Regions from separate parts of the Mitsuaria sp. 7 genome, predicted to be linked through region 2. Evidence: predicted binding sites of a transcription regulator. Region 2 holds the regulator's gene; the other holds the start of a gene.

Region 1 (10,368 bases), 2.4 Mb from region 2:
GGAAGCCGTATTCCGAGAAGCCCTTGATCTGCTCGAAGATCTGCTCGGCGAAGGACACCGGGTAGTGCCGTTCCCGCATCCCGTCGATCAGCTTCTCGCGGTACTTCTCCAGACTGCCCTTGCGTTTCCAGGCGGCCATCGAGCGCCGCAGCTCGTCGGCCTCGCCGCCCGAGAACCCGGCCGCGATCATCGCGATCTGCATCACCTGCTCCTGGAACACCGGCACGCCCAGCGTGCGCTCCAGGACCGACTCCAGTCCGTGCGGATAGACGACCTGCTCGAAGCCCTGACGGCGCTGCAGATAGGGATGCACCATGCCGCCCTGGATCGGGCCGGGACGCACGATGGCGACCTCGATGACCAGGTCGTAGAACTTCTCCGGCTTCAAGCGCGGCAGCATGCTGCGCTGCGCGCGGCTCTCGATCTGGAACACGCCGATGGTCTCGGCCCGCTGGATCATGTCGTAGGTCTTCTTGTCCCCGTCCGGGATGTCCCTCAGCTCGAACGGATACCGCTGGCGCTTGCCGACGAAGTCCAGCGTCTTGCGGATCGCCGTCAGCATGCCCAGTCCAAGCACGTCGACTTTCAGCAGGCCGACGGCATCGAGATCATCCTTGTCCCACTCGATCACGGTGCGGTCCGGCATGGACGCGTTCTCCACCGGCACCATGCGCGTCAGCGGCCCGTGCGTCAGCACGAAACCGCCCGGATGCTGCGAGAGGTGCCGCGGGAAGCCCAGCAGCTCGGACGTGATCTCGACCAGCTGGCGCACCGCGAGGTTGTCGGCCTCGAGACCGGACTCCCGCAGCCGCTCCGCATCGATCGTCTGGCCGTCCCACCACTGGTGGTTGCTGCAGAGCGTGTCCAGCACCTCGGGCTCGAAACCCAGCGCCTTGCCGACATCGCGCAGCGCGCTCTTCACGCGGTAGGAGATCACCACCGCCGCCAGCGCCGCGCGTTCGCGCGTGTACTTGCGGTAGAGGTACTGGATGACCTCCTCGCGGCGTTCGTGTTCGAAGTCGATGTCGATGTCCGGCGGCTCGTTGCGTTCCTTGCTGATGAAGCGCTCGAACAGCACCTGCATCCGTTCCGGGTCGACCTCGGTGACGCCCGTGCAGAAGCAGACGATGGAGTTGGCCGCGCTGCCGCGGCCCTGGCACAGGATGCCCTGCGAGCGCGCGAAGTGGACGATGTCGGCCACCGTCAGGAAGTAGTGCTCGTAACGCAGGTCCTCGATGAGCGCGAGCTCGCGCTCGATCTGCTCGCTGGCCGAAGCCGGCACGCCCGCCGGCCATCGCCGGCCCGCACCCTCGTAGGTGATCCGTCGCAGATGGCTCGTCGGCGTCTGGCCGTCGGGCACGACCTCGGAGGGGTAGTGGTAGCGCAGCTCGGCGAGGCTGAAGTCGCAACGCGCGGCCACGTGCAGCGTCTCGGCGAGCAGGTCGGGCGGGAAGCTGAGCGCGAGGCGACCGCGGTGGCGCAGGTGGCGCTCGGCGTTGCGGTCCAGCGCCTGGCCGCAGTCGGTCAACGGCTTGCCCAGCCGGGTCGCGGTCAGCACGTCCTGCAGCGGCTTGCGGCTGCGCACATGCATCGTGGCGTCGCCGACGGCCACCAGCGGGATCGCGGTCAGCGCGCCGGCCTCGCGCAGGCGCAGCAGGCGGATCTCGTCATCGGCATGCTGCGGCTGATCGATGCCCAGCCAGCAGCGTCCGGTGAAGCGCGACAGCAGCCAGCTTGCCATCGACAGCAGTTGCGCCGGCGTCGCGTGCCGGTCCGGGCACGCGATCACGACGCAGTCGTCCAGCGTCTGCGGGCCGATGTCGGCCAGCGTGCAGCGGTAGGTGCCCTTCTCGGACGAGCGCCGCAACCGCGAGATGAACTGGCACAGGTTGCCGTAACCGTTCAGGCTGCAGGCCAGCACGACCAGCGTGAAGGGCCCCTCGTCGTCTGAGGCTGGCTCGATGAGGAACTGGCTCCCCACCAGCAACGGCATGCCGTGCTGCTTCGCGGCCACGTGCGCGCGCACCATGCCGGCCATGCTGCATTCGTCGGTGATCGCGAGCGCGGCGTAGCCGAGCTCCTTGGCCCGCACGACCAGTTCCTCCGGCCAGCTCGCTCCCTTCAGGAAACTGAAATTGCTCAGGCAGCGCAGCTCGGCGTAGTCCGGGAGGACCGAGGCGTCAGGGCGGGCAGTGTCAGGCATACATCCCGTGCAGGTACCACGCCTGCACGGCGTCCTTGTCTTCGGTCTCGTTCCCCGCTCCGGTCAGCCGTTCCTGATAGACGGCCAGCACGCCGGCGTTCTCGTTGACGGCGATCCAGTAGTCGCGGGTGACCTGGCGATGCGCCTGGGTGTCGGGGATGCGGTCCCACCAGCCGCCTTCGACGCGGTCCGGCCCCACGAGCAGTGTGAGCGGGCCCTGGTAATGCGGCCGGTGCTCGCGCACCGCCAGCCGCAGCGGCGGGTCGAGCAGGAACGCCGGCTCCGGCACGGCCGGCGCACGCACCGCCGCCTGCCGGCCCTTGCGGCGGGAGGGCGTCCGGCCGTCGCCGCAGGTCCGCCAGCGCGTCATCCATTCGGGCCGATGGTCGTCGGCGAGCACCGGCTGCAGCACGCGCTCGGGCCCGAGCCGCGCGGCGATGCGTTCCAGCGTCAGGTAGAGCGTCTCGCCGGTGCGCACCACGTCGGGCAGCAGCGAGCCGCTGTCCTCGACCAGCGACTGCACGCCGACCGCCTCCAGCCGCAGTTCGCCGACCGGCGCCAGCAGCTGGGTCTTGGCCAGGTGCTCGGCCATCAGGCGGCAGAAGTGTTCGAGCTCGCGGATCGGCTCGGCCGTGCGCACGGTGAGGCTGCCGCCTTCGCCCGCGTCCTTGGCGCGCATCGAGTCGTGGACCCAGTGCAGCGTCACGCCGGTGGCGCCGGCATGGCGCGCGGCCAGCCAGCCGCACAGCCGCATCAGCAGCGGCCGCGTGCCCATCAGGAGCGCGGGCGCATGGTCCTCGCGACTGGGCAGCTCGATGCGGGCGTGGAAGTCCTCGGGCAGGGCGACCCAGGCGTGCGCCTCGGGACGCAGTCCGTAGGCCTGGTCCAGCATGGTCAGCAGCGCCGCGCCGAAGCGTCGGCCGATGCCGCCGCGCGGCAGCGCCCGCAATTCGCCCAGCGTGTTGATGCCGGCGCGGCTCAGCGGCTCGGCGTGCTCCGCGCCGGCGCTCAGCGTCTGCAGCGGCAAGGGGTCCAGCACCGCCTGCAGCAGCCGCCCGCCGAGGTCGAGCACGCCGCAACGCGCCAGCACCAGCGCCGCGGTGGCCGACGACGCCCAGCCGATGCCGACGGCGCCGAGATCCGGCGCCTCGTCGCTCAGGCGGGCCTTGAGCGCGGGCAGGCCGCGGAACAGGCGCAGGCTGGCCTCGACCTCCATCACGACGGCGTCCTCCATCAAGGCCACGCGCGGCGTGAACTGCAGGCACCACACGGCCAGACCCGCCTGCGTCTCCGCGCACACGCCCCAGGGATGGGGCGGCGGGGCGGTCGTCGGATCCTCAAACGGTGCCGGCGGACGAGGCGGCAATACCAGGGCGACCCACAGCATGGGAGAACTCCGGGAACAGGGCGAGCGGGACGGGCTCGCTCGGGGACAGGGCATGGGCGTTGGTGGCTGCTTCGACGACCGGGACCGGCACGGGCGCCACCGGACGCATCGTGCTGGGCCGCATCACGCGCGGCGTCAGCACGCGCTCCAGCCCGCCGGGGATAGACGCCAGGCGCAACGGGGTCTCGTGCGCGGGGCCCTTGCGCTTGAGGATCTGGACGTCCAGGGCCCAGTCGACATCGATGGTCGCCAGCACCCGCAACGGGGCCGGCGACGGGTCATGGCGCGCGCCCAGAGGCCGGAACAGGAACACCGGTCCTTCGAACGACTGCGCCAGCACCTGCAGCCTTCGCAACTGCTCGGGCGCGGCCTGCGGCATCCAGGCCAGCACGGCGCCGGCGGCGTTGGACTTGATCAGCTGTTCGGCGCACCAGAGCCGCTCCGACGGCGCGCGCGCGTCGATCCAGACGAGGTGCCGTTCATCCAGCCCCAGATGCATCAGGCCGGGCAGGTGGGGACGCTTGGGCGGCCCCACCATCGCCACCGCGGCGCCGTCGGCGACGACACGTCGCAGCGCCGGCCCCGCCAGCCGCCATTCGGCCAGCGAGAACTGCGGCAGCAGCACCTCGGTCAACTGGCGCCCCGGCCAGCCGCCGCCCGGCAGTTCGGCATCGAGCGCGTCGAACCCGCTGGGCCAGACGGTGTCGGTGCCGCGACCCATCGAGTCGCCGCGCCAGATCGCTTTCGCCACGGCGGGCGGAAGGGGGGCAAGAGGGGCGGACGGGGAAGGCATGGCGGTCGTCGACTGGAGACAAAAACGCCGGTTGGAGAACCGGCGTGGAATCACTGTATTTGCATACAGTATAGGACGACGGCAGGCCCGTCCAGGGCTGTTTCAACTCAAACCGGGGGCATGTCCGGAGAGACGGCCCGACGCCTCGGCAGGCGCGGGCGAGGCGGGAAAAGTCAGTACGAATCGCGTACCGCCGCGGGCCGGTGCTTCGAGGCTGACGCTCCAGCCCAGGTGCTCGGCGACGCGCTTGACGATGGCCAGGCCGAGACCCGCGCTGCCGGCGCCGGCGGGGTCGACCTGCATGAAACGGTCGAAGATCCGGTCGCGCACGGCCGGCGGGATGCCGATGCCGGTGTCCTCGATGACCACGCGGCCGGCCTCGAGCCGGATGTCCACGTGACCCTGGTCGGTGAACTGGCAGGCGTTGCGGATCAGGTTGCCCAGCGCGATGGCCGCGAGCTCGGGCCGCGCCGGCACTTCCAGTCCGGCGTCGGCGGGCGCGGCATGCAGCGTCATCTCGACCTCCTTGCCCTTGAGCAGCGGCCGGCAGCGGTCCATCTCCTGGCGCAGCAGCGGCAGCAGCGCGGTCGGCGGCGCGCCGATGCTGGCCGGGTCGCGCGACAGCAGCAGCATGGCGACGACGCGCTCGCTGGTGTCGGCCGCCGTGCGCCGGATGCGCTCGGCCAGCTCCACCATGTCGTCGCGGCCTTGCAGGCGCGCCTTCAGGATTTCGGCCGCGCCCAGCATGACCGCCAGCGGCGTGCGCAGCTCATGGCTGACGTCGCCGGTGAACCAGCGCTCGCGGTCCAGGTAGCGCTGTTGCGCCTCGGTCTTGGCCGCGAAGGCGCGCGACAGCACGCCCAGTTCGTCGGTGGAGTCCAGCAGCGGATAGGCGCGCGGCGCGGCGTCGGTCTCGACGGCGCGGGCCAGCGCGGTGACCGGGGCGACGATGCGGCTCGCGGTCAGCTGCGCCAGGAACAGCGCCAGTCCCAGGCAGCAGACGAAGGCCAGGCCGAGCAGGCCGTAGACGCCGGCCTCGATCTTGGCGAAGTCCTCGTCGCGGTCGGTCAGCACGAAGACCGTCCCGAGGTCGTCCCGGACCAGTGCGGTGAAGGTGGCGTCCTCCTGCGGCAGCGTGTACTTGCCGGGCGGCTTGCCCCGCAGCGCCTGCGGGATCGCGTCGCCGCGGTAGAGCGTGACGCTGGGCGGCAGGTCCGCGTCCAGGCCCTGCTTCTCGCGGGCCACCAGTTCGTCGGCGGTGCGGTCCAGGCGCTGGTCGACGAGGCGGTCCTCGATGCTCGAGGCGATGCGCACCGCGGCCACCGCGAAGGCGCCGCAGACCAGCAGCGTCAGCAGCAGGAACGCAGCGGCCACGCGGGTGCGCAGCGTCGTCGGCGCGGCCGTCGACCGGCCGGCACGAGGATCGCCGCGGTGGTCGCTGCGGTGTTGGCCGCGGTCGCGCCGCGGCTCATCCCGCATCAGGCGACACCAGCCGGTAGCCGATGCCCGGATGGGTCTTCAGCAGCGGGACGGGGAAGGGCTTGTCCAGCGCCGCGCGCAGCGCGTGGATGTGGGTGCGCAGCGCGTCGCTGTCGGGCGGATCGTTGCCCCAGACCTCGCGCTCGAGGTCCTCGCGGCGGACCAGCTTGGGCGCCTCGCGCAGCAGCGCGGACAGCAGCTTGTAGCCGGTCGGCGTCAGCTGCAGCGGCTTGCCGGCGCGGGTGGCCTCCAGCGTGTCGGGGTCGTAGTTGACGTCCGCGTAGCTCACCGCCGAGCTGAGGTTCAGGCCGTGGGAGCGCCGCATCAGCGCCTTGAGGCGGATCTCCAGCTCGACCAGCGAGAAGGGCTTGACGAGGTAGTCGTCGGCGCCGCTCTCGAAGCCGGTGACCTTGTCCGCGATCGTGTCGCGGGCGGTCAGCATGAGGATGGGCGTGGGACGGCGGAAGTCCTTGCGCAGGCGGCGGGCGACGTCCAGGCCGTCCAGGCCGGGGAGGGTCAGGTCCAGCACGATCGCGTCGTAGGAGCCGGCGGCGGCCTGCGCCAGGCCGCCCAGGCCGTTGCGGGCCACGTCCAGTGCGTAGCCCATGGGCTCCAGATAGGCGAACAGGTTCGCGACGATGTCCGGGTTGTCTTCGATGACCAGCAGCTTCATCACGAGGCTCTCGTTCCTGCGGCGCCGGGCGCCGCGTCGTCCTGAAGGGACGGGACCCGGTGGGGAGGCGTCCCCCCGCGAGCCCCGCGGATGCCGGGAATGCTATGCCAGCAGGGAACGCCCGACCTGTCCGCGGGCTGTCGGCACCGCTCACGCGGGGGGCATCGCCCGCGTTGAGGGCGACTGGCGGGCGACGGGTGGGCGATTGACGCGCATCGGGTTCAAAGCTTCTGCGGTTCCATCTCCTTCGTCACGTTTCGTGACGCAAGTCCGGGCCTGTCACCGACCCCTCGGTCGAAGGTGCACTTGAAATCCGGCTTGGGCGCATAATTTGCGGGTTAACCCTATGCTAGCGCCCTTCATCTCCATCCCCGCCGTCGAGCGGCTCACCGCGACCCGTCGGCTGACCTTGCGTCCGCCCGCCGCCGCGGATGCGCGCAGCTTCCGCGACCTGCTGACCGATCCCGCGAATCGCCGATTCGATGCGGGCGGCCCGGCGGCGTCGGAGCGGCTGGAGCTGTGGCGCGCGCTGTGGACACGCGACGGTCTGGGACCGTGGGCGGTGGCGCTGCGGGAACAGCCCTCGCTGGGCGCGATCGGATTCGGCGGCCTGAGCCGGGGCCGCATCTGCGGCGCGCCGGCGCTGCTGCTGGAGTTCCACTTCCTGTCCGACCACTGGGGCCGCGGTTATGCGGCGGAGATGGCGACGGCCGCGTTGGCGCTGGCCTTCGAGAGCCTGCATGCGACGTCGGTGCACGCACTGCTGGCGCCGGGCAACACGGCGGCGCGCAAGACGCTGGAGCGTGTCGGCCTGCGATTGACCGGTTCGGTCGCCGACTGTCCGGGCGAGGCGGCGAGCCTGCTCTACGAGATCAACGCCGGGCAGTACGCGGCCCGGTCGTCGGAGCCGCCCGAGGCAACACCGTTCGGGGCCTGAGGCCTCTCCCTACTGCTGCGGATACACCCGCAGTCCCGCCAGATCGAGCACCCTGAGCCCGCCGTATTCCACGGCGATCAGGCGCTGCTCCTGCAGGTGGCGCAGCGCCTCGTTGACGCGCTGGCGCGAGAGCCCCACCAGGTGTCCCAGCTCCTGCTGCGTGATGCGCAGCAGCCCGTTCACGCCGGGGTAGAGCTGCGGATGGAAGAGTGACGCCAGATTGCGCGCCACGCGCAGGTCGGGGTCGCTCTGGCGGTCGATCTCGCGCGCGGCGATGAACTGGCCCAGCCGTTCGTTGAGCTGGTTGAGCACGTAGCGGTTGAAGGCCAGGCTGGTCGCCAGCAGTTCGTGGAAGCTCTCCAGCGGCAGCCCCGCCACCACGCTGCGCCGCAGCGCCTGGATGTTGTAGCGGTAGGCCTCGCGCTTGAGCAGCGTGCCTTCGCCGAACCAGCCCCCCGGAGGCACCCCCGTGAAGGTGACCTGCCGCGCCGCCGCCTCGTCGTTGCTCATCTTCAGCAGCCCGTCGACCACGCCGAACCAGAAGTTGGCCTCGCGCCCGATGCGGCAGATGCGCTCGCCGACCTCGACCTCCGCCACCTGGATGCTCGAAGCGACGCGTTCGCGCAGTTCGGGCTCGATGGCCTTCAGCCAGGGAATGGCGCTCATCTCCTGCGCGCTCGCGGCCCGCGCCCGCAGCCGTATCGGCTGCGTCGGGACGGCTCCGGAGACGGACGGCTGCAGGGCCGCGGGCGGGGGGGAACCCGGCGCGGCGTGGACAACGGTGTCGGTGGTCGGAGCCATCCCCCGTTCATCGCGCCTGTGCATGACACGAACCTGACGAGGGGCCCTGGGGGAAACACGGAGCAGGAACCCGGATGACAACCTCGACGACTAGCGCAGCTTCCCCTTTTTGACATGTGATCCGATGTTGCACGGAAAGGCTCCAGCGCTATCTCGACGAAATGATGTCCTTGAACGATCGCATGTTGTCGAACGCCGTTGAGGACTTGACCGGCGACGGGACTGAGCCGCAGGCACTGTGTCCCGATGAGATCGTCATTCCCCGGGACGTCGTCCAATTCGGAAACCTGATCGGAAAGCTGAGGCTGCGCTGCGAGGAGAGCGGCGTCTGGCAGTCCATGGGGTACCGGATCAGGTTGCTCCATGACCGCTGGCGCGCGGGCCTGATGCAGCCGGAAGCTCTGGCAGCGCTGCAGCATGGCTTGCGCAGCCTGTGCATCGACATCCGGACAGCCGAAGCGCCGCGACTTATCGGACTGTCCTGGACTGCGTACGGGCCCCGGTGCGGACTTCCGCCCCTGACCATCGCGTCGACGCTGCAACCGCCTGTTGACCGCAAGGCCCGCAGGGACGCCATCGCAAACATGGCAGCCTGATCCGGGAAAACGCTCCCCCGAAGTCTCCCTAGGACTGTCGTCGCAACGACAACACGACGTCAATGGGCCGGCCTACAGTCGGCGCAGCCCCGCGATCAGAGCGCCTCCATAGAGATGGCGACAGCGGGGAGGACAAAGGAGACGACGGTGGAACACACCTTCCCCCGCTTGCTGTTCGCCCACGCCGCCCAGCGCCCCCACGCGCCGGCGCTACGCGAGAAGGAGCTCGGCATCTGGCAGACCCTCGACTGGGCGGCGCTGGCGGCGCTCGTGCGCGACCTTGCGCACGGCTTCGCCGCCGCCGGCATGACACGCGGTCAGCACCTCGTCGTGATCGGCGAGAACCGGCCCCGGCTCTACGCCTCGATGCTCGCCGCGCAGTCGCTGGGCGCGATCCCCGTGCCGCTGTACCAGGACGCGGTCGCCGCTGAATTCGCCTACCCGCTGCAGAACGCCGACGTCGCCTTCGTCGTCGTCGAGGACCAGGAGCAGGTCGACAAGCTGCTCGAGATCCGCGATCAATGCCCCGCGCTGCGGCGCATCTGGTTCGACGATCCGCGCGGCCTGCGCCATTACGCGGCGGACGGACTCGCCTCGATCGACAGCCTGTGCGACGACGGCCGAGCCCATGCCATGCGCCATCCCGGCTGGTTCGAGCGCGAGGTCGACGCCGGCCGTGCCGGCGACGTGGCGGCGATGTTCTTCACCTCCGGCACCACCGGCCATCCGAAAGGCGTGGTGCACACGCATACCTCGCTGATCGACCGCGCCCAGGCCGGCGCGCGCTTCGACAAGCTCACCGCCGACGAGGAGGTCCTCGCCTACCTGCCCTGTGCCTGGATCGGCCAGAACGTCTTCAGCTACGCGCAGTGGCTGGCCTGCGGCTACGTCGTCAACTGCCCCGAGTCCGCGAGCACCGTCAGCATCGATCTCAAGGAGATCGGCCCGACCTACTACTTCGCGCCGCCGCGGGTCTTCGAAGGCCTGCTCACCAGCGTGATGATCCGCATGGAGGATGCCGGCGCGCCCAAGCGCTGGCTCTTCGCGAAGGCGATGGCGCTCGCGGAGCGCGTCGGCCCGGCGCTGATGGACGGCAAGCCGGTCGACGCGTGGGAGCGCTTCAAGTACCGCCTCGGCGACCTCGCGATCTACGGCCCGCTGCGCAACGCGCTGGGCTTCTCGCGGGTGCGCGTGGCCTACACCGCGGGCGAGGCGATCGGTCCTGATCTCTTCAGCTTCTACCGCTCCATCGGCATCAACCTGAAGCAGCTCTACGGCTCGACCGAGACGGCCGTCTTCGTCTGCCTGCAGCCGGACCATGAGGCGAAGTCCGACACCGTCGGCGTGCCCATCGACGGCGTGGAGATCAAGCTCGCGGACAGCGGCGAGATCCTGGTGCGGTCGCCGGGCCTGCTCAAGGGCTACTACAAGAACCCGGAAGCGACGGCCGAGGTGCTGGGCGCCGACGGCTGGTACCGCACCGGCGATGCGGGCTTCCT
Region 2 (10,368 bases):
CCTGACCCCGGCCCAGCCGCGCGCGCTGATCTCCGAGGTCATCGATCCGCAGCATCTGGCCGAGCTCGATGCCAACGGCGAACTGAACCTCGCCGTCTCCATCCCCAAGGTCGGCAGCTTCCGGTTGTCGGGCTTCCGCCAGCGCGGCTCGATCGCGGCCGTGTTCCGGCACATCCCGCACGTCATCCCGACGCTGGACAGCCTGGGCCTGCCGCCCATCCTGGCCAAGCTGATCACCGAGAAGCGCGGCCTGATCCTGATGGTCGGCGCGACCGGCACCGGCAAGAGCACCACGCTCGCGTCCATGCTGGAGCACCGCAACCAGACGATGACCGGCCACATCCTCACCATCGAGGACCCGCTGGAATACCTGTTCACCAACAAGCGCTCGCTGGTCAACCAGCGCGAGGTGGGCCGCGACACGGCGTCGCTGCAGATCGCGCTGAAGAACGCGCTGCGCCAGGCGCCGGACTGCATCCTGATCGGCGAGATCCGCGATCGCGAGACCATGACCGCGGCGATCTCGTACGCGCTGTCGGGTCACCTGGTCGTCGCCACGCTGCACGGCAACAACAGCTACCACGCGCTCAACCGGATCATGTCCTTCTACACGCCGGAATCGCGCCCGGCGATGCTGAACGACCTGGGCGCCGGCCTGAAGGCGGTGGTCTCGCAGCGCCTGGTGCGCGCCGCCGCGGGCGGCCGTGTCCCGGTCACGGAAATCCTGCTGAACACCAAGCTGGTGGCCGAGCTGATCGAGCAAGGCGACTTCGCCGGCGTGAAGGAGGCGATGGAGAAGTCGATGGCCGAGGGCTCGCAGAGCTTCGAGGAACACTTCGCCCGCCTCATCACCGACGGCACGATCACGCGCGAGGAAGGCCTGGCCTTCGCCGACTCGCCGACCAACCTGCTCTGGCGCCTGCAGAACGACGGTCCCGGCGTCAAGCCCGGCGGCCCCGGCGCGACCAAAAAGGAAGAGCCGGCCGAGGACACCGCCAACTTCACCTCCATCACGCTGGACGTGCAGCCGGGCTGAGGCCTGCGAGGCCCTGAAGGCAGCGACGATCCCGACGACCGACCACCGATGGACGACCTGACCCTCGCGCTGCTGGAGCAGCTGATCGCCCGCCCCTCGGTGACGCCGGCCGACGCCGGTTGCCTGGAACTGATCGGCTCGCGGCTGGCCGGCGCGGGCTTCACGCTCGAACGCATGGACAGCGGGCCGGACGACTTCCACGTCAGCAACCTGTGGGCCGTGCGCCGCGGCCAGTCGGCCGACGGTCCGCTGCTGGTCTTCGCCGGCCATACCGACGTCGTGCCCACCGGCGATCTCTCGAAGTGGACCAGCGATCCCTTCGTCCCCACCGTGCGCGGCGACCGCCTGTACGGACGCGGCGTGGCGGACATGAAGACTTCGCTGGCGGCCATGGTCGTCGCCGCCGAAGACTTCGCGGCGATGCACCCTGACCATCGCGGCAGTGTCGCCTTCCTGCTGACCAGCGACGAGGAAGGTCCGGCGCGTGACGGCACCGTCGTCTGCGTCGAGCGACTGCGCGACCGCGGCGAGCGGCTCGACTACTGCATCGTCGGCGAGCCGACCTCGGTCGAACGCCTCGGCGACACCGTCAAGAACGGGCGCCGCGGCTCGCTCTCCGGCAAGCTGCGCGTGATCGGCGTGCAGGGCCATGTCGCCTATCCGCAGCTGGCGCGCAACCCGGTCCACCAGGCCGCGCCGGCGTTGGCCGAGCTGGCCGTCAGCGAATGGGATAATGGCAACCGCTACTTCCCGCCGACCACCTTCCAGATCTCCAACATCGCCGCCGGCACCGGTGCCGGCAACGTGATCCCCGGCGAGATGGTGGTGGACTTCAACTTCCGCTTTTCCACCGAATCGACGCCCGGTTCGCTTCGTCAGCGTGTGCATGCGCTGCTGGGCCGCCACGGCCTCGAGTACACGCTGGACTGGACGCTGTCCGGCGAGCCCTTCCTGACACCGGTGGGCGAGCTGTCGGCTGCGATCAGCGCGGCCATCGAGGCGGAGACCGGCGTGTCCGCCGAGTTGTCCACGACGGGGGGCACCTCGGATGGCCGCTTCATCGCCAAGCTCTGCCCGCAGGTGGTTGAATTCGGACCGCTCAATGCGAGCATCCACAAGATCGATGAATACGTGCCGCTGGACCAGATCGCGCCGCTGACGCGCATCTACCGGCGCACCCTGGAGAATCTGCTGTTGTGACGCTGCTGGAATTGATCGAGGCCCAGGCCGCCCGCCTCCGTGAGGCGGGCGTTTCGTTTGGGCACGGCACGACGAATGCTTTCGACGAGGCCGCCTGGCTGAGCCTGTGGGCGCTGGACCTGCCGCTGGACACGCTGGACGCGCACGAGACCGACGCCGTCGACGACGCGGGCCGGACGAAGGTCGAGGCGCTCGTCGCCGAGCGCATCGCGACGCGCAAGCCCGCCGCCTACCTGACACGCGAAGCGTGGCTGCAGGGCGTGCCGTTCTACGTCGACGAGCGCGCCATCGTGCCGCGCAGCTTCATCGCCGAACTGCTGGCCGACGCGACCATCGACGCGTGGCTGTCCGACCAGACCACCCGCGTGCTGGACCTGTGCACCGGCAACGGCAGCCTGGCCGTGCTGGCCGCCATGGCCTGGCCGGACGTCGCGGTCGACGCGATCGACCTCAGCGCCGATGCGCTCGCGGTCGCGGCGATCAACGTCGAGCGCCATCAGTTGGGTGACCGCATCCGGCTGCTGCAGGGTGACGGCCTCGCGCCGGCGCAAGGTCCGTACGACCTGATCCTGTGCAATCCGCCGTACGTGAACAGCACCTCGATGGCGGCGCTGCCGCACGAGTACCGCGCCGAACCCGAGCTCGCGCTCGCGGGCGGCGCCGACGGCATGGACTTCATCCGCAGGCTGCTCTCCGACGCGCCTGAGCGGATGACGCCGCACGCGGTGCTGGTCCTGGAGATCGGCAACGAGCGCGAGTTCTTCGAAGCCGCTTTCCCCCGACTTGAATCCGCCTGGCTGGAGACCTCCGCCGGCGAGGACCAGGTCTTGCTGCTGACCCGAGAGGCGCTGGTCGCCGCGGGCTTCGGCCATGACGACCCCAGCGACACACAAGGAGTTTCCCCATGATCACGCTGCGCAACGTCGTGCTGCGCCGCGGCACCAAGGTCGTCCTCGATGACGCGAGCGTCGTGCTGCAACCCGGCGAGAAGGTCGGCCTGGTGGGCCGCAACGGCGCGGGCAAGTCCAGCCTGTTCTCGCTGCTGACCGATCGCCTGCACAGCGACAAGGGCGACGTGGAGATCCCGCGTCACTGGGCGCTCGCCGAAGTGGCGCAGCACATGCCCGAGACCGAGATGCCCGCCACCGAGTTCGTGCTGGAGGGCGACGTCCGCCTGATGGCCGCGCGCAAGGCGCTGGCCGAGGCCGAGGCGGCCGACGACGGCCACGCCATCGCCGATGCCTACGCGCAACTGATGGACGCGGGCAGCCTCGACGCCCCCGCCCGCGCGCAGGCGCTGATGATGGGCCTGGGCTTCAAGGGCGCGCAGGTCGATGCGCCGGTCAACAGCTTCTCCGGCGGCTGGCGCATGCGTCTGCAGCTGGCGCGCGCGCTGATGTGCCCGTCCGACCTCATGCTGCTGGACGAGCCCACCAACCACTTGGACCTGGACGCCCTGGTCTGGCTGGAAGCGTGGCTGCAGCGCTATGAAGGCACGATGATCATCATCAGCCATGACCGCGAGTTCCTGGACGCGATCACCAAGGTCACGCTGCATCTGGACGAGGCCAAGCTGCACCGCTACGGCGGCAACTACACGGCCTTCGAGTCCATGCGCGCCGAGCGCATGCTCCAGCAGCAGCAGGCCTTCAGCAAGCAGCAGGAGCGCATGGCGCATCTGCAGAAGTTCATCGACCGCTTCAAGGCCAAGGCCAGCAAGGCCAAGCAGGCGCAGAGCCGCGTGAAGGCACTCGAGCGCATGGAGCGACTGGCGCCGGTGATGATGGCGTCGGACTTCAGCTTCGAGTTCCGCGAGCCGCTGAACCTGCCCAATCCGATGCTGATGTTCGACACGGTCTCGGTGGGCTACGACACCGACGAGAGCGAGAAGGTCATCGTGCGCGGCATCGACCGCTCGGTGCTGGCCGGCCAGCGCTTCGGCATCCTGGGCGCGAACGGCCAGGGCAAGTCCACCTTCGTGAAGACGGTGGCGCGCATGCAGCGCGCGATGGGCGGCACCATCACCGAAGGCAAGGGCCTGTCGATCGGCTACTTCGCGCAGCAGGAGATGGACGTGCTGCGGCCCGACGAGGGCCCGCTGATGCACATGATCCGGCTGGCCAAGGAGGTCAGCCCCAACGCCCGCGAGCAGGAGCTGCGCGACTTCCTCGGCCAGTTCCGCTTCGTCGGCGACATGGTCAACCAGGAAGTGGGCAGCCTGTCCGGCGGCGAGAAGGCCCGCCTGGTGCTGGCGATGCTGGTCTGGCAGCGCCCCAACCTGCTGCTGCTGGACGAGCCGACCAACCACCTGGACCTGCAGACCCGCGAGGCCCTGTCGATGGCGCTCAACGAGTTCGAGGGCACCGTCATGCTCGTCAGCCATGACCGCGCGCTGCTGCGCGAGGTCTGCGACGAGTTCTGGCTGGTGGCCGACGGCAAGCTGGCCCCCTTCGACGGCGACCTGGACGACTACCAGCGCTGGTTGCTGGACCGTTCCAAGGAAGCCGCGAAGCTGGCGAAGGAAGAGGCCAAGCAGGCGCTGCGCAGCGCGCGCGCCAGCAGCGCGACGCCTGCCCCCGCGCCGGTGGCTGCGGCCCCCGTGGTCGTCGCGCCGCCGCCGCCCGCCCCTGTCAAGCGCGACGACCGCAAGCTCAGCGGCCAGGCCCGGCAGAAGCTGTCCGAGCAGACCCGTCCGCTGCGCAAGGAGATGGAGCAGATCGACGCGCGCATGAAGGCCTGGGCGGAAGAGCGCGCCGCGCTTGAAGGCCAGTTGTCCGGCGCGGGCCGCACGCCCGCGCAGATCGCCGACGCCGGCAAGCGCCTGAAGGCCATCGGCGACGAGATCGAAGTCGCCGAACTGCGTTGGCTTGAGCTCAGCGAGCAGGTAGACGCGATTCAGGCGACCGGCTGAGTCCGACGTCATTCCCACTCCCCGCATGAACGCCCCGGCGACACCTGTCCTCGGGGCGTTGTTCTTTCTGGAACTTCCGACGCCGTCCGCCGATAGTTCCCGTCAACCGCGATCAAAGACCATTTCAATTGCGCGCAATTTAATTGCTCGCTATAGTTCAGTCCATGCCGAACACGAAGCCCTTCAACCCGCCGGTTGCCGTCACGACGGTCGACCGGCAGACCCAGCCGGTGCCCGCAGGCACGGACTGGCTGAAGCTCGATGTCCAGCTGTGCTTCGCGCTGTATTCGACCTCGCTGGCGATGACGAAGCTCTACAAGCCGCTGCTGGCTCCCCTGGGCCTGACGTATCCCCAGTACCTGGTGATGCTGGTGCTGTGGGAGACGGACGGCCCCAGCGTTTCCGATCTGGGGCAACGTCTGAACCTGGACTCCGGCACGCTGACGCCGCTGTTGAAGCGACTGGAATCCAACGGCCTCATCGAGCGCCGCCGCGCGCTGGCCGACGAGCGCCGCGTCGAGATCCACCTGACGCCTGCCGGCCGCGCCCTGCGCGAGCAGGCGGTCGCCATCCCCGAACAACTGGCCTGCGCCAGCGCCTGCGGTCCGACCGAAGCGGAGTCGCTGACAAGCCGCCTGCATGAATTGCGTGCCAACGTACTGACCCACCTGTCACGCGATCCCGCCGCCTCCGACGAGGATGGCGAGACCTGACCCCCGAGTTTTCCGTTCACCCCAACCCATCACCACCAAGGAGCCTCACATGGCCATCGAAAAAGCCCTCTACACCGCCACCGCCACCGCCACCGGCGGCCGTCAAGGCACCGCGCAATCGTCCGACGGCGCGCTGAAGGTCGACCTGTCCACGCCGAAGGAACTCGGCGGCGGCGGCGGTGCCGGCACCAATCCGGAACAGCTGTTCGCGGCGGGTTATTCGGCCTGCTTCATCGGCGCGATGAAGGCCGTCTCGGGTCGCAACAAGGTCTCGCTGCCGGCCGAAGTCTCGATCACCAGCGAAGTCGGCATCGGCCCTCACGCCAACAAGCCGGGCGCCTTCGGCATCGCCGTGGCCATGAAGATCTCGGTGCCGGGCATGGACCGCGCTGAACTGGAAAAGCTGGTCGCCGACGCGCACGAAGTCTGCCCGTATTCGAACGCCACCCGCGGCAACATCGACGTCACGCTGACGATCGTCTGATGCCCAGGGTCCGGTTCGTTCCGGACTCCCCATGAAAAAAGCGCCGGCACTGCCGGCGCTTTGTCGTTGAGGGCACAGGCGCCGAACGACCCGCTCAACGTTGACGCAGCAGCGTGAGCATCAATTCAATCCGCGCGGCCCAGGGCGACAGCGCGGCAGCGGGCTCCTCGCTCGCGCCGATGATGCGCCCCTGCGCGCACCGCGTCGTGCGCCAGACAGGAACACCGGCCTCCTTCATGGCACGGACCGGGGCGTCGAGCGCGACGTTCAGCGTGCCATTCCCGGTGCAGGCCAGCACCAGTCCCTGCAGGCCTGCATGGCGCCACGCTTCGAGCGAGCGGGCATCAGCGCCCGCGTGGCTGCCGAGCACCTCCACCCACGGCCATGTCGATGCGTCCTCAGGCAACAGGCCCGCGCCCAGTGCCTCACCCCGCGGCCAGTCACGGAAGCGGCGCAGCACGCCCTCTTCCACCACGGCCAGCGGGCCGGCGTCCGGCCCGGCCTCGAAGGCGTCCAGGCGGTAGCTGTGCGTCTTGCGCAGCTCCAGCCCGGACCACACCTGCCCCGCCACGACCGCGACGACGCCTCGCACGCCCTCCGACTCGGCGACGGCCACCGCGTCGAGCAGGTTCTGCGGTCCGTCCGCCTGGATCGCCGTCGCAGGCCTCATGGCAGCCGTCAGGACGACCGGCTTCTCCGGCGCCAGCACGCGCTGCAGCAGATAGGCCGTCTCTTCTAGCGTGTCCGTGCCGTGCGTGATCACGATCCCCCGGACCTCCGGGCGATCCAGATGCTCCCTCACGCGACGCGCGAGTCGCGCCCAGGTCGCATGGTCCATGTCCTTGCTGTCGAGCTGGGCGAGCTGTTCCGCCTCCAGCCTCTTCGCCGCCAGGGCCGGCACCGCACCGACCAGGGACGCGACCGACAATGATCCGGCCTTGTAGCCGACGTTGTCCGTGGCGCTGCCGGAGGCGCCGGCGATGGTCCCGCCGGTGCCGATGATCACGACGATTTCAGCCGCACTTTGCAATTTCCCGTCTCCTGTATAAAAATCCAGATGCTGGATGAATTCTCAGGCGGCTTTCGAACCATCAAGGTCGCCGCGTCTTCGACATCCGGTCCTCAATGGAATAAAGGCTTGCTCGTGGATACACCGCCCAAACTCACTGCCCGGCAACAGCAGATCTTCGATCTGGTCCGCGACAGCATCGAGAGCACCGGCTCGCCGCCCACACGCGCCGAAATCGCGCAGCAGCTGGGATTCAAGTCCGCCAACGCGGCTGAAGAACACCTGCAGGCCTTGGCGCGCAAGGGCGTCATCGAACTGGTGGGCGGCACCGCGCGCGGAATCCGGCTGCCGTCGACGGCGCTGCGCCAGGTCAACCGCGCTCGCGAACAGAGCCAGTTCGCGCTGCCACTCGCCAGCCTCGCGCAACTGACGCTGCCGCTGGTCGGCCGGGTCGCTGCGGGTGAGCCGATCCTCGCCGAGCAACATGTCGAGCAGCACTATAGCGTCGACCCTTCGATGTTCTCGAAGGCGCCGGACTTCCTGCTGCGTGTGAAGGGCATGAGCATGAAGGACATCGGCATCATGGACGGCGACCTGCTCGCCGTGCAGAAGATCAGCGAGGCGCGCAATGGCCAGATCGTCGTGGCGCGCATCGGTGAAGAAGTCACCGTGAAGCGCTTCCAGCGTCATGCCGACGGCATTCGCCTGCTGCCCGAGAACTCGGACTTCGCCCCCATCGAGGTCACGCCCGACGAAGAGTTCTCGATCGAAGGCCTGGCGGTCGGGTTGATCCGCTCCGGCGGTTTCCACTGACTGCTGCGCTCACGCCATGAGCGCGCGAAAGACGCACATCAAGGCGGCCTCGGCCGCCGAATGTGCGAGCTTGCGACAGATCCCCAACATCGGACCGGCAATGGTGCGGAATTTTGAGTTGATGGGGATTCGACAGCCGGCGGATCTCGTGGGTGCCGATGCTTTCTCGCTTTATCAGCGGATTTGCAGGCTCACCGGTCAACGCCACGATCCCTGCGTCCTCGATACCTATATGGCCGCCGTCGACTTCATGAATGGCAGCCCTCCCCGAGATTGGTGGAGTTATACGGCGCAACGAAAGCGCGAGTATCCAGATCTCTGATCGGAAATCAAACAACAAACAGCCAAAGAAAAAACCCTGCCGATTTGCATCGACAGGGTTTTAATGTTGGCGGAGTGGACGGGGCTCGAACCCGCGACCCCCGGCGTGACAGGCCGGTATTCTAACCAACTGAACTACCACTCCAGATACGACGCTATTGAGTGCATCGATATCATTTGCGAACAAGTTTCGCTGCAAACCATCGATTCCATTCAGAACCGAGTGCAGCCAAGCCTTGTCAAACTTGGCGTCCCCTAGGGGATTCGAACCCCTGTAGCCACCGTGAAAGGGTGGTGTCCTAGGCCTCTAGACGAAGGGGACAGGACCTGCTTGTCTTGACTCGAACTGCGCGTACTGTGCAACCGTCACACCCGAAGGTATTCTGGTGGAGGTAAGCGGGATCGAACCGCTGACCTCTTGCATGCCATGCAAGCGCTCTCCCAGCTGAGCTATACCCCCGAATGCTTTCGCATCGAATCGGTACGCCGCCCGAGTCTCAACTGTGTTGGCGGAGTGGACGGGGCTCGAACCCGCGACCCCCGGCGTGACAGGCCGGTATTCTAACCAACTGAACTACCACTCCAGATACTCAAGATCTTTGGATCTGTCGCATCAAACTCTTCCCGCTTAAACATCATCAAGAACTACTTGATGACATCGCTGCGTCGATTTCGTTACTGTACCTGATTTTGATAACGATCAAATCGATTTCCGAAGAATTTTTTGATTTTCTCGTTCAATCTCTGGACAGTAACCAAGTTCGAAACTTGGCGTCCCCTAGGGGATTCGAACCCCTGTAGCCACCGTGAAAGGGTGGTGTCCTAGGCCTCTAGACGAAGGGGACTGGACTTTTTTCCCTTGAACCGCGCGCCACACAAACTGAAGTTTGGTGGAGGTAAGCGGGATCGAACCGCTGACCTCTTGCATGCCATGCAAGCGCTCTCCCAGCTGAGCTATACCCCCTTCGGGGATTCGATTCGAATTCTTTTCGGCTTCTTGAATTTCATCGGGGAGCTCGCGCTCCCCGTTTTGATTCATCGTCTGCCGCTTCGAAGTTCGTTTCGAACGTCGCGCTGTTCAAGCGAGAACGAGAGTATAGATCGAGTTTTAAACGGAACGCAAGCGGTTCAACAAAATTTCTTTGTCGAAAAGTTCCAGCACCGCATCCACCGACGGCGTCTGCGAACGACCGCAGGCCAGCACGCGCACGGGAATCGCCAGTTGCGGCATCTTCAAGCCGTGAGCGCCAATCGTTTCCTTGATGGCGCCGCTGATCGAGGCCTTGTCCCACACGGGCAGCGCTTCGAGTTTGTCCGCCAACGCCAGCACAGCCGGCTTCACCGCATCGGTCAGGTGCTGGGCTCGATCGGCATCGGTCGGCGTCACGGGCGACACATACATCGCCAGCCAGTCCGCCAACGCCACCGTGGTGCTGCAACGATCCTTGAACACCCCGCACATCGCTTCGAGGCGCTCCGGCGCAGCCAGACCGCGCTTGGCCAACTGCGCCGCGACCAATGCCGCCAGACGTGCGTCGTCGGCCTGCTTGATGTAATGGGCGTTGACCCATTCCAGCTTGGCCGGATCCCATTGAGCGGGACTCTTCGAGAGATGGCTGCCGTCGAACCACGACACCAGTTGCGCCACGCTGTACAGCTCGTCGTCGCCGTGGCTCCAGCCCAGGCGCGACAGGTAGTTCAGCATCGCCTCGGGCAGGTAGCCGTTCTCCTCATACGCCGTGACGCTGACCGCGCCGCGGCGCTTGGACAGCTTCAGGCCGTCGTCGCCCAGGATCACGGGAATGTGGCCGAACGCCGGCAGCGCCGCGCCCAGCGCGTGGAAGAGGTTGATCTGCCACGGCGTGTTGTTGATGTGCTCGT

The links. The regulator LexA, encoded in region 2, represses DNA repair genes until DNA is damaged. The targets are predictions, from matches to a motif close to ACTGTATNNNNATACAGT.
Region 1: imuA (translesion DNA synthesis-associated protein ImuA) is a predicted target of LexA. The motif match lies at 4,436-4,453, and genes of this name have one in related genera.

What each region holds. Positions count from the first base shown of each region.
Region 1 is NZ_CP011514.1:3,722,950-3,733,317, reverse strand. It holds gene ABE85_RS16345 (error-prone DNA polymerase) at 1-2,203, opposite strand, end outside; gene ABE85_RS16340 (DNA polymerase Y family protein) at 2,196-3,590, opposite strand; gene imuA (translesion DNA synthesis-associated protein ImuA) at 3,541-4,383, opposite strand; gene ABE85_RS16330 (HAMP domain-containing sensor histidine kinase) at 4,486-5,862, opposite strand; gene ABE85_RS16325 (response regulator transcription factor) at 5,852-6,535, opposite strand; gene ABE85_RS16320 (GNAT family N-acetyltransferase) at 6,882-7,472, shown strand; gene ABE85_RS16315 (Crp/Fnr family transcriptional regulator) at 7,482-8,138, opposite strand; gene ABE85_RS16310 (hypothetical protein) at 8,444-8,869, shown strand; gene ABE85_RS16305 (long-chain fatty acid--CoA ligase) at 9,017-10,368, shown strand, end outside.
Region 2 is NZ_CP011514.1:1,278,408-1,288,775, reverse strand. It holds gene ABE85_RS05710 (PilT/PilU family type 4a pilus ATPase) at 1-1,036, shown strand, start outside; gene dapE (succinyl-diaminopimelate desuccinylase) at 1,085-2,236, shown strand; gene prmB (50S ribosomal protein L3 N(5)-glutamine methyltransferase) at 2,233-3,144, shown strand; gene ABE85_RS05695 (ATP-binding cassette domain-containing protein) at 3,141-5,147, shown strand; gene ABE85_RS05690 (MarR family winged helix-turn-helix transcriptional regulator) at 5,312-5,860, shown strand; gene ABE85_RS05685 (organic hydroperoxide resistance protein) at 5,910-6,344, shown strand; gene ABE85_RS05680 (asparaginase) at 6,439-7,374, opposite strand; gene lexA (transcriptional repressor LexA) at 7,489-8,166, shown strand; gene ABE85_RS26800 (helix-hairpin-helix domain-containing protein) at 8,183-8,488, shown strand; tRNA gene ABE85_RS05670 (tRNA-Asp) at 8,556-8,632, opposite strand; tRNA gene ABE85_RS05665 (tRNA-Glu) at 8,734-8,809, opposite strand; tRNA gene ABE85_RS05660 (tRNA-Ala) at 8,872-8,947, opposite strand; tRNA gene ABE85_RS05655 (tRNA-Asp) at 8,995-9,071, opposite strand; tRNA gene ABE85_RS05650 (tRNA-Glu) at 9,257-9,332, opposite strand; tRNA gene ABE85_RS05645 (tRNA-Ala) at 9,376-9,451, opposite strand; gene gltX (glutamate--tRNA ligase) at 9,596-10,368, opposite strand, start outside.